2 regions of the Paenibacillus sp. FSL H7-0323 genome follow, and region 2 is predicted to be linked to the other one. Evidence: riboswitches for the same ligand, from Rfam matches in the RefSeq annotation. Region 2 holds a riboswitch; the other holds the start of a gene.

Region 1 (5,739 bases), 4.6 Mb from region 2:
GTAATTTGCAGTAGGTAGCATCCACGGATGAACTTTGAGTAATTTGCTGTAGGTAGCATCGACGGATGAACTTTGAGTAATTTGCTGTAGGTAGCATCGACGGATGAACTTTGAGTAATTTGCTGTAGGTAACATCGACGGATGAACTTTGAGTAATTTGCTGTAGGTAACATCGACGGATGAACTTTGAGTAATTTGCTGTAGGTAACTTGGCTCCGGACTCAGGAGACCTTATTTGTGATAAAAGGGTTAATTTGGAGCGTTTTCGGACACCAGAGGCGCTATTTGAGCGAAATAGGCTGAGTCTGGGTTGATTATGAGGCAATAGCGTCTCTCGAGTCCGAAAAAGTCTCCAAATGGCAGTTTTTCGAGTAATAGCGGCATCTGAGTCCGCAAGCCAGCGGCAAATGGCGTGCCGAGTCTAAACGAGAGTATCGCGCAAGCCAGCAGCACATGACGCGCCGAGTCTAAGCGAGAGTATCGCGCAAGCCAACGGCAAATGACGCGCCGAGTCTAAACGAGAGTATCGCGCAAGCCAACGGCAAATGGCGTGCCGAGTCTAAACGAGAGTATCGCGCAAGCTAGCGCATGTAGCCAAGTCTAATCGAGGTTCCGCGCAAGCCTAGCGTATGCCCCCAAGTCTAAGCGAGCCATCGCAAACTAAAAACCCCCGTTCAACACTTTCGTGTGAACGGGGGTTTTAATTTACAAGCGTTAAATCTTAAATTGCTGCACAGCTTCTTGGAGTTTCTTGGCTTGCTCATACAGATGTTTAACGGTTTCTGCATGGCCTTCCAGTTCGACGCGCTGCCGCTCTGAGTTAGCAGCGAGTGTGTCCGCACTTTCTTGCGATCTTGATGTAATTTGTGCAGTTTCTTCGACGGAAGCACTGACTTCTTCTGTACTTGCCGAGATTTGCTGTGTAGCCGCAGATACGGATTGGATGCTGTGATTGATGCTTTGGATAAGAATCAGGAGGTGATTAAAGGCATCACCTGCTTCTGCTACTTTGCCGACTCCAGAGGCAACCTCAGAATTCACGTGGTTCATCTCGGTAACGGAGCGACTCATATCTTCTTGAAGCCCAAGTAGGAAGTCACGGATCTGTTCGTTTGCGTTACGGGATTGTTCAGACAGCTTGCGTACTTCTCCCGCAACAACAGCAAAGCCGCGTCCATGCTCTCCTGCGCGTGCAGCTTCAATTGAAGCATTCAGCGACAGCATTTGGATCTGTTTCGTAATTTCAGTAATACTGTGAACGACTTCTCCGATCATTACTGAACGCTCATTCATGATTTGTAATTGATCCAGCGACTGTAGGGAAGCACGTTCAACCTGGCGCATTTGCAGCACAGCGCTTTGAGCAATTTCATTACCGCCACTTGCTTCAGCGGAAGCCTCACTGATTTGCTCCGTGACTTCATTCGCTGCTGAGGCAATACTTTGAATGCCTAAATTGATTTCTTCCATTGCTCTCGAGTTATCTGATGCACTGCTAGCGATAGTCGTACTACCTTTGCCGATTTCTACTACCGATGAGCTGGAGTGTTCCGCCATATCATTGAGAACCTCAACACGTTCTTTTAAAGAGTTGGAATCCGCAACGACAGTATTAGAGGTTACCAGTACATGTCCAATCATTTCTTTCAGGCGTTGGGTCATCGCTTGGAAGCTTACGGACAACTGTGCAACTTCGTCATTTCCTTTAACTGATAATTCTTCGGTGAAATCTCCCTCTGCGAGCCGGGCACTATAAGCTGCCAGTTTTGAGATTGGACGTGTTATACGCACACTCATGAACCATGCACCAGTTAGGCCGATGATCAACGTCAGAAGTGTGATTCCGGCACTTGTCCATAGAATACTGTCTGTTTTTTCTTGAATGAAGCTTACGTCACTGCTTACACCGATAACCATCGTACTTCCGGGAATACCGATATAAGCTGTTTTATGTATACCATGTGCGTCGCTATATGTATCGCTTAGTCCAGTTTTTCCTTTAGAGGCTTGTTGCATTGCAGAGGATACGGTGACACTTTCTGCCCGTTGCAATTTTGCATCGTGATCTGCGGATAGAATCTCAGCTTCTTTCCCTTTCAGATTGACCAGAAAAATGGTTTCCACTCCATGTTGTTTCCTCTTTTCCTGAAAATAGAACTCGAGATTGGTGGCAGACTGATCGTTCTTATTTAGGGTTTGCTGGGCGTGCATTACGTTGAGATTCTTATATACGTCCTGAGCAGCGGCAGTAAGGATTTTGTTAATCTGCGGCATAACATAGCTGTTGAAGATACTGATAGAGATAAAATAGAAGCTGGTGCTTAACAAAAGAGACGTGAGCAACAGAACAACAAATAATAAACGCGTAAATTTGCGACTGATCGAATGCTTGATACGAAACATATCGTTCTCTCCTTTTTTTATGGACGGTGAGGTCATTTCTTTTTTAGTCTTCACTAGATACTCCATGCCAACTGCTGGAAATTGGCGACCCGAGATATATTCCATAGTTATGTCATATTTCTACTAAATGGATCGGGAATAAGGTGTTTGATACTATTCTATAGAATTAACCTCTGGATGAATAGTGAAAGTTTTGTCCTATAGAGCATTTTTTTCTGAAAAAAATGAATTATTGCTGACTATTTTAGATAATTGGCGAAAAAAAAGAAATGGAACTACCAATTTCATATAAAAATATTATTTTTATGGATTGTTAAGCGCTATTGTGATAGAGTATTAATGTTTTGTTCCGAAAATTTAATATTGTAAGCCGCGGTTCGTAACCATCCCGCGTAAACAAAACTAGGAGGAATTTCAGTAATATGTTTAATTTGCTGTGGGGAGTTTTATTTGTTATTGTCAATTTTGCTTTTTTTCTACTCTGTTACCGCTTGTTCGGGAAAAGTGGAATGTACGCCTGGGTAGGTATTGCTACTGTAATTGCTAACATTCAGGTAGCTAAGACGATTGCTATGCCATTTGATATTGTGATGACACTCGGAAATACGATGTATGTCACTTTATATATGACCAGCGATTTACTTAATGAGAAGTACGGAAGAGCGGAAGCACGTAAAGCGGTCTGGTTTGGTTTCTTCACCTTGCTTATGACTACAGTCATTATGCAGATGGTATTAGTATTTAAGCCGCAGGAGACCGATATCGCTCAGTCTTCTTTAGAGACGATTTTTGGGCTGATGCCTCGACTAGCTTTGGGTAGTCTTACTGCTTACTTCATTAGTCAGTTCCTAGATGTTCGGTTGTACTCTTGGATTCGTAAATATTACAGCACCTCAAGTCAGCTGTGGATTCGTTCCAACGGTAGTACGATGATTAGCTCCTTTGTGGATACACTTATTTTCTGTACCATTGCGTTTGCGGGCTTGTATGACTGGAATGTATGGCTTGAAATTTTGCTTACGACTTATCTAGCGAAGTTCTTACTAACCGCAGTAAGCACACCTATCTTATATATCGCCAGAACCTTTACTTTTGCTGAAGAGGGTTCACCATCATCCGTTCAAAAGAAGGACTAAACAACAATACAGCCAGCGCGTACCGATCATAATCGATGCGTGCTGGCTGTTTTTTCGTTGTAAGATGGACTTAATCGTTACATGAAAGATGTGTACATAAAAATAATATAAAGCTAAAATAAGCTATCGTAGCAATTCTAGCGGGTTAGTTTAACAGGAGCGACTTCGATGGCGCTTATCACATATCCTTTAGTTTGGGCTGGACTTGCGGGGCAGTCCGATTGAAGAGAATGTATATAATCGGTAGTCACAGAAATTACGAACAGGTGTGATCAGGATGAATCTAGTAGTTCCTATACTGCGTCATGCAGCACAGCAGCCCGACAGCATTGCCTTAACCCATGACCAAGCAAGTCATACCTATGCCACATTAGTAAAAACGATGCGGAGAATCGCGAATGGCTTACAGCAAAAGGGTCTGAGGCATGACAAAATCGCGATTTTATCTACGAATCGTATTGAATTTGTTGAGGTTTTTTTGGGGGCGATTTATGCGGGCTGTGTTCCCATTCCCTTAGATCCCAAGTGGAGTGCTAATGAACTGCAGGTTATTATAGAGCAGTGCCAGCCGACAATGATTTTTGCCGAGCCGGAAGCCGCAAAGAATCTGGTTTTCAAGGATCAAACGATCCCAACGCTGACCTTCTCAAATGAACGAACAGGTTCCTATGATCAGTGGCTGGCTGCCCTGAAGCCGGAGGCTGAGTTGGATGAGACGAATGAATTATTATTTATTGGCTTTACTTCAGGCACAACCGGATTGCCCAAAGGTTATATGCGTACCCATTTATCATGGTTAAAAAGCTTTGAGGTTTCGAATATTGCTTTTGAATTGGACGCTATGAAGGATGTTTTGGCACCAGGTCCATTTGTGCATTCCCTATCCTTATTCGCCGTAATGCAGAGTCTATATGGTGGAGCAACCTTTCATATCACACAAAAATTTAGTGCCACGCAGGTGTTAGAGTTGTGCCAGCAAATTCCGGGCGTGGTGCTGTTCGTCGTACCAACAATGATCGAATCCATGATGCAGCAGGCTGTACCTGGGCAGATACAGATTGATGCGATTATTAGCTCAGGTGCAAAGTGGTCGGAGTTGTCCAAGAAAAGGGGCATGGAAGTGTTTGGTGGAGCGCGGCTTTATGAATCCTACGGTTCTTCAGAAGCGAGCTATATTAGTTATTTGAATGTTCTGACCGAGCATAATCCGACCTCTGTAGGCAAACCTTATCCCGGGGTGCAAATTTCCATTCGTGATGACCAGTTCCGGGAAGTCCCTCCTGGGGAGATTGGGCAGCTATATGTGCGTAGTGATATGATATTTTTAGGCTACCATCAATTGCCGAATGAGACAGCAGCAGCTTTTAGAGAGGGATGGCTTGTTTTAGAAGACTATGTTTATCAGGATGAAGCTGGTTATTTATATATGGCGGGACGTTTGAAGAATAAAATCATATCCGGAGGGCTGAACGTTTATCCGGAAGAAATAGAGAGGGTGCTGGAGTTTCTTCCGGAAATAGATGAAGTGATGGTGCTTGGCGTGCCTGATGATTACTGGGGAGAACAGCTGATAGCCCTCGTGAAGTGGAGCGGAGAACAGCATTTATCTGTCGAAGAAATTAAGAATTATTGCCGCCAGTATTTAGCGAGCTACAAAGCGCCGAAGCAGCTGCTAACCGTGGATGAATTTATCTATACAAGTAGCGGGAAAATTGCCCGGCAAGCGATGAAAGACTATGTGAAAAGAGCGATGATATGATAGAAGCAGTAATTGTCATGGCAAAACGTACACCGGTTGGCAGAATGGGTGGCTTATTAAGTACACTTGAGCCGGAGGCATTACTGGCGCCGCTTATTCAGCATATTGTAGCCGAAACGAACTTGCCTAAAGAACTGATTGATGATGTCATTATTGGGAATGTTGTGGGCCCAGGAGGTAATATTGCCCGGGTAGCTGCGCTTGAAGCGGGGCTGCCTGTTTCGGTTCCGGGTGTCACCGTGGATCGTCAGTGCGGATCTGGGCTAGAGGCAATTAATATAGCAGCAAGACTGATTCAAAGCGGCGCTGGTGAGATTTATTTAGCAGGTGGTGTCGAAAGTACGAGCCGTGCTCCATGGAAAATGGCTAAACCACAGACGTTAATGGGGGTTCCACAGCTGTATACCCGTGCACATTTTACGCCTAGCTCTTACGGTGATC
Region 2 (5,739 bases):
GTGGTTAGCGAAGGCTCACCTACTGAGGTTATGACACCAGATGTATTGCGGGAAGTGTTTGGAATTGAAGCGGATATCGTTCCGGATCCACGTACGGGTGTGCCACTGTGTCTTCCTTACGAGCTTGCTGCCTATAAAGCTGTGTAATTATCATCTAAAAACATACAACGAACAGGCTCCCGTCATTGACAAGGGAGCCTGTTCGTTGTTACAGTTGTGGTTGCCTACAATTTCATAATAACTCTTTAAAATAGATCAAGGACCATCATTTATACATGGTTAAAGGAGCATGAAAACATGAATATTGACAAAATTCAAGATGATCTAGAGCAGCTAATGACCGCAGGAATAGTGAAAAGTCATGAGAATTTAAAAGATCACGTGTACACTAAAATGGGCGGCAAAGCTGATATTTTGGCTGCACCAGCTACTTATGATGAAATTCAAAAGATCGTTACATATGCAGAACAAAATGGGATAACCCTTACGGTACTTGGGAATGGCTCCAATGTGATTATCCGTGATGGAGGGGTACGTGGAATCGTTCTGCAAACAGCAGGACTTACCGAAATGGGAATTCGCGACAATCTCTTATATGCGCAATGTGGTGCCAAAATAATTGATGTTTCCAGATATGCGCGTGATAAGGAGCTTACGGGTCTTGAGTTCGCCTGTGGCATTCCAGGAACAGTTGGTGGAGCGCTCTATATGAACGCAGGTGCTTATGGCGGTGAGATCAAAGATGTCCTGCATAGTGCACTAGCTATAAATAAGAACGGGCAATTGGTAACTCTGCAAGGAGATGAGCTGCAATGGGGATACAGAAAAAGTGTATTCGCAAGCGGTGAGTATATTGTACTTGAGGCCAAATTTGCTATGACTTCCGGTGATGTTTTAACGATCAAGGCAAAAATGGATGAACTAACTTATTTACGTGAATCGAAGCAACCGCTTGAGTATCCATCCTGTGGGAGTGTATTTAAGCGGCCTCCAGGCCGTTTTGCAGGTCAGTTAATTCAAGAGAGCGGCTTACAGGGTACAAGAATCGGCGGTGCTGAGGTATCCAAGAAGCATGCGGGATTTATTGTGAATGCAGATAATGCAACAGCCAGTGATTACATCGGGCTAATCCACCATGTAAGAGCGACTGTGAAGGATAAATTCGGTGTAGAGCTGGAAACGGAAGTGGAGATCATTGGAGAAGAATAAATGATAAGCAAAAAGAGCCCGCAGATCGCTGTGGGCTCTTTTTGCTTATCATAATCATGTTCGTTTAATCTACTGAAAGGGTGTAATTAGCTCTGTCCGTAGTTATTTCTGCCTTGCGGTCGGCTAAGTCTACGATTTGAAGACCTTCAACAGCTAAATCATAAGTGGATTGTGGCAGGGATACCAGTTCACCATCGGCGTTAAGTGTGCTGCCGAAACCTCTTAATATCAGTGCACTTCCAAGATATTCATCAATTACGTCGTCTGCACTCCGGAAATCTACGGACTCTAAATTGAAATGAACTTTATCCAAATCACGAAGTTCTTTCTTTTCAATAGCGATTGTTACATTCAAATGATTGTTAAGCCAATCCATAAGCTGCTGTATACTTTGTTCCATAAAATGCTCCCACCCTTAGCTCGAAGATTATTATGAATAAGTTACCCTTTTCTTAGGATTTGAATCCTTTTTTTTGCCACATCTTAATTAACCATATGAATAGTTTATGTGATTAAAAAGAAATCCGCGATCAAATTGCCGTGGTTTTTGAGCTTCCTAATCTCTACATACGCAGGTCTATCCACGTTAATCTGGAGTTATTTGCTGATCTATATAAGGTAACAGTAAAGAGTAGAACTTGTCAGGAGCGGGCTACCCATGGTATAGTTCAAGACGCAATATGCTTTAAGAAGAAGTCTGCGCTAAGTTGTGCAGGAGAGGTTCGCGAACTCCCTCTATAAAAAACTAAGAATATATTAAACAGTACAAGCGGTTGCTGTCCTTTATCCGGACGTTGCTTCCGTTTCTTCTTAGTGGAGCCAAGTTTTCGAAATCTCGTTCTTCTTTCCATTACCGGCCAAGGCCGAAGGAAAAGAGAGGGGTTTTTTGTCGTGTCAGAAGGAAGATTGAAAGAGGAAATGCAAGAAGTTACTTTGCTTGGTAATCAGGGAACACAGTACAAGTTTGGTTATGATCCAGACATTCTGGAGGTGTTTGATAACAAACATCCCGGGCGTGATTATTTTGTTAAATTCAACTGCCCTGAGTTCACTAGCTTGTGTCCTGTAACGGGTCAGCCGGATTTTGCCACGCTGTATATTTCGTATATTCCTGAACAAAAAATGGTGGAGTCCAAATCATTAAAGCTGTATCTGTTTAGCTTCCGCAACCATGGTGATTTTCATGAGGACTGTGTCAACATTATTATGAATGATCTGATCTCACTGATGGATCCGCGTTACATTGAGGTATGGGGCAAGTTCACTCCGCGCGGAGGCATTTCAATTGATCCTTATTGCAACTATGGAAGACCGGGTACGAAGTATGAGGCGATGGCGGAACACCGCTTAATCAATCACGACCTCTATCCAGAAAAAGTGGACAACCGCTAAATTCCAACTTGTGATAAGGAGAGATTCATATGAACAAAAAAGCACTCGTCGTATTCAGCGGCGGACAAGATAGCACCACTTGCCTGGTTTGGGCATTGCAGCAGTATGAGGAAGTGCAGGTAGTTACTTTCAACTATAATCAACGTCATGCGGCTGAAATCGAAGTTGCAACAGCGATAGCAGCTAAGTTTAATGTAAAACAGCATATTCTTGATCTGGGGCTGCTCAATCAGCTGGCACCCAATGCACTTACCCGTCAGGATATAGATATCGTGGCTGGTGAAGGAGATGAGCTTCCAAGTACTTTCGTCGATGGACGGAATTTGTTGTTTTTATCTTTTGCCGCAATATTAGCTAAACAACTGGGGTACTCCCATATCGTCACTGGGGTTTGCCAAACGGACTTTAGCGGTTATCCGGACTGCCGTGATGTTTTTGTGAAATCATTGAATGTTACGCTGAACTTATCTATGGACTATGAGTTTGCGATCCACACTCCCCTAATGTGGCTGGATAAAAAAGAAACGTGGAAAATGGCCGATGAACTGGGGTATTTTGATTATGTTCGCGAACACACACTGACCTGTTACAACGGTATTATTGGCAGTGGCTGCGGTACTTGTCCAGCCTGTCTATTGCGTCAGCGTGGTCTTGAGCAATATGAGGCGGAGAGAATGGAGGCCGGTTCTTAATGCTTAACGAGGTTTCAGTCTGCAAAATATTTACGTTCGATGCGGCACACCAGTTAGTGGGACACAAAGGGAAATGCAGCAACCTGCACGGACATACTTATAAGCTCGAAGTAGTGCTTAAGGGCAAACCTATGGCCGCGGAAGGCCACTCGGATGAAGGCTTCGTCATTGATTTCAGCGATATCAAAATGACAGTACAACAAAGCCTTGTAGATCGTTTAGATCACGCTTTTCTTGCCATGGGAAATGAACCTGTGTTAGAGACGTTAACGAATACGGGCTCCAAAGTAGCCTTGTTGTCTTTCCGCACCACAGTAGAGAATATGTCTTCATATATTGCCTACAAGCTTAAGCAAGCAGGGTTGCCTTTGTACTCGGTAAAGCTATGGGAGACTCCAACCTCTTGGGCAGAGGTGCTGGCTGAAGATGTTCCGGATGAAGGGCCATCCTACCGTTTGTATGGAGGCTGTGACTGTGAGTAAGATTCCTGTCATTGAAATGTTCGGTCCAACTATTCAAGGCGAAGGTGCGGTAATTGGAGTGAAGACAATGTTTGTCCGCACCTATGGCTGCGATTATCGTTGCGGCTGGTGTGACTCCGCTTTTACTTGGGATGGTACGGCTAAGAATAAGGTTCGCATGATGGAAGCAGAAGAAATCATAAATGAATTATTGGCATTAGCTGGAGATAATTTCGACTGTGTTACGATTTCAGGCGGTAATCCTGCCTTGATTGGTGAAGGAATGGGTACCTTCATCAAACTGCTTCATGAGCGTGGAATAAAAGCAGCGATAGAAACTCAGGGGAGTAAATGGCAGGATTGGTTCAATGACGTGGATGTGCTGACAATCAGTCCTAAACCCCCAAGCTCAGGAATGACAACGAATTGGGAAATGCTAGATAACATCATGAGTAAGATGGAGAAACTGGGTCGTTCTACGCATAGCTTGAAGGTCGTAGTGTTTGATGATAAGGATTTTGATTATGCGAAAAACGTTCACCAGCGATATCCGAATGTGCAGCTCTTTCTGCAGCCTGGTAATGATGATGTCACGGAAGAGGGCAACATTTCTGCTCGGCTTCTGGGAAGGCTGGAGTGGTTGTTTAATAAAGTAATCGTGGATTCGGATATGAACAAGGTTCGTGTACTTCCACAGCTGCATGCATTGATCTGGCATAATAAGCGTGGCAAGTAAAAGATTGATGAAATCGTCCGGGTATCTGCTTACAGATACTCGGTTTTTATTTTTAACAGTTGTAACTTCTAGTAGGTAGATAGTCTGTCCCAGTTTCTGGTATGATTTTGAAAAAAGCTCTTGGAGGTTATTCATTTGGAACAATCAACAGCATTATTAATTATCGATGTTCAAGAAGCCATGTTCTCCTATGATCTAAAGCTGTACGATGAAGAGGGTGTGATGGAAAGGATTGTCTCCCTTCAGCAAAAAGCTCGATTAGCAGGTACTCCTATTGTGTATATTCAACATACCGAAGATGAGGAGTACACAAAAGGTACACCCACTTGGCAGATCAGTCACCGCATCACACCGCAGGAAGGCGAAGTTATCGTTGAGAAGCCTACTTGGGATGCTTTTCACCGAACGGAACTGCAAGATGAACTCCAAAAGCTCGGGATCACGGATCTGGTGATCTGTGGGATGCAAAGTGAATTCTGTCTGGATACGACAATAAGACGCGCATACAGCATGGGATATAAAAGTGTACTGGTCTCAGACGCTCATAGCACCTTTGATAATGGGGTTCTGAGTAGTAGGGAGATCGTTAAGCATCATAATGCGATAATTGGAGGTAGATTCGCCCAGTTACGAGCTGAAAGCGAGGTTCAGTTCTAGATGAATACACCCCAGGCTGCCATGAAGCCTATTCAGCGTTCTCGCCTTAGATTGTTTGCTGGCAAACGATATTTTATTTGGAAAAGATATTTGAAATGGTGCACTGGACGAAGCAAAATAGCGAGGCAGCGTACGGATGAAACATTATCTTATGCAGCTATGACTCATGCTACCCCGTTATTAAGAAGTCTTCGGAATGTAGATATGGTGCTTCAATACAATAAAATAACTAACTTACGGCTGGCAATTGCGAAGCTGGATGGACTTGTTGTGCAGCCGGGGGAGACTTTTTCCTACTGGAGAAGTATTGGTAAGCCCACTAAGCGAAAAGGGTATCTGGAGGGTATGGTGCTGCATTATGGTGGTTTTCATTCCGGGGTTGGAGGAGGCTTATGCCAGTTGTCTAATCTGATCTATTGGATGGCACTGCATACGCCACTTACCGTTATGGAACGGCATCGTCACAGTTATGATGTATTTCCAGATGAACAACGTACGCAACCTTTTGGAAGCGGGGCGACCTGTTCTTATAACTATTTGGATCTTCAATTAAAAAATAACACCGCTCAAACGTATCAACTAAAGCTCTGGC

What was found. A riboswitch is a leader RNA that binds a small molecule or an ion and turns the genes downstream of it on or off. The one in region 2 is predicted to bind preQ1.
Region 1: it holds a riboswitch for preQ1, as region 2 does, so the genes downstream of both, MHH89_RS28190 (queuosine precursor transporter) here and queF (preQ(1) synthase) in region 2, are expected to answer to the same signal.

What each region holds. Positions count from the first base shown of each region.
Region 1 covers NZ_JBBODB010000001.1:6,306,516-6,312,254, forward strand. Annotated here, with positions in the region: gene MHH89_RS28185 (methyl-accepting chemotaxis protein) at 715-2,403, opposite strand; PreQ1 riboswitch class I at 2,770-2,815, shown strand; gene MHH89_RS28190 (queuosine precursor transporter) at 2,826-3,539, shown strand; gene MHH89_RS28195 (AMP-binding protein) at 3,817-5,298, shown strand; gene MHH89_RS28200 (thiolase family protein) at 5,295-5,739, shown strand, end outside.
Region 2 covers NZ_JBBODB010000001.1:1,691,549-1,697,287, reverse strand. Annotated here, with positions in the region: gene MHH89_RS07775 (ABC transporter ATP-binding protein) at 1-147, shown strand, start outside; gene murB (UDP-N-acetylmuramate dehydrogenase) at 298-1,209, shown strand; gene MHH89_RS07765 (hypothetical protein) at 1,274-1,609, opposite strand; PreQ1 riboswitch class I at 1,921-1,964, shown strand; gene queF (preQ(1) synthase) at 2,128-2,601, shown strand; gene queC (7-cyano-7-deazaguanine synthase QueC) at 2,631-3,293, shown strand; gene MHH89_RS07750 (6-pyruvoyl trahydropterin synthase family protein) at 3,293-3,775, shown strand; gene queE (7-carboxy-7-deazaguanine synthase QueE) at 3,768-4,490, shown strand; gene MHH89_RS07740 (cysteine hydrolase family protein) at 4,626-5,147, shown strand; gene MHH89_RS07735 (VanW family protein) at 5,148-5,739, shown strand, end outside.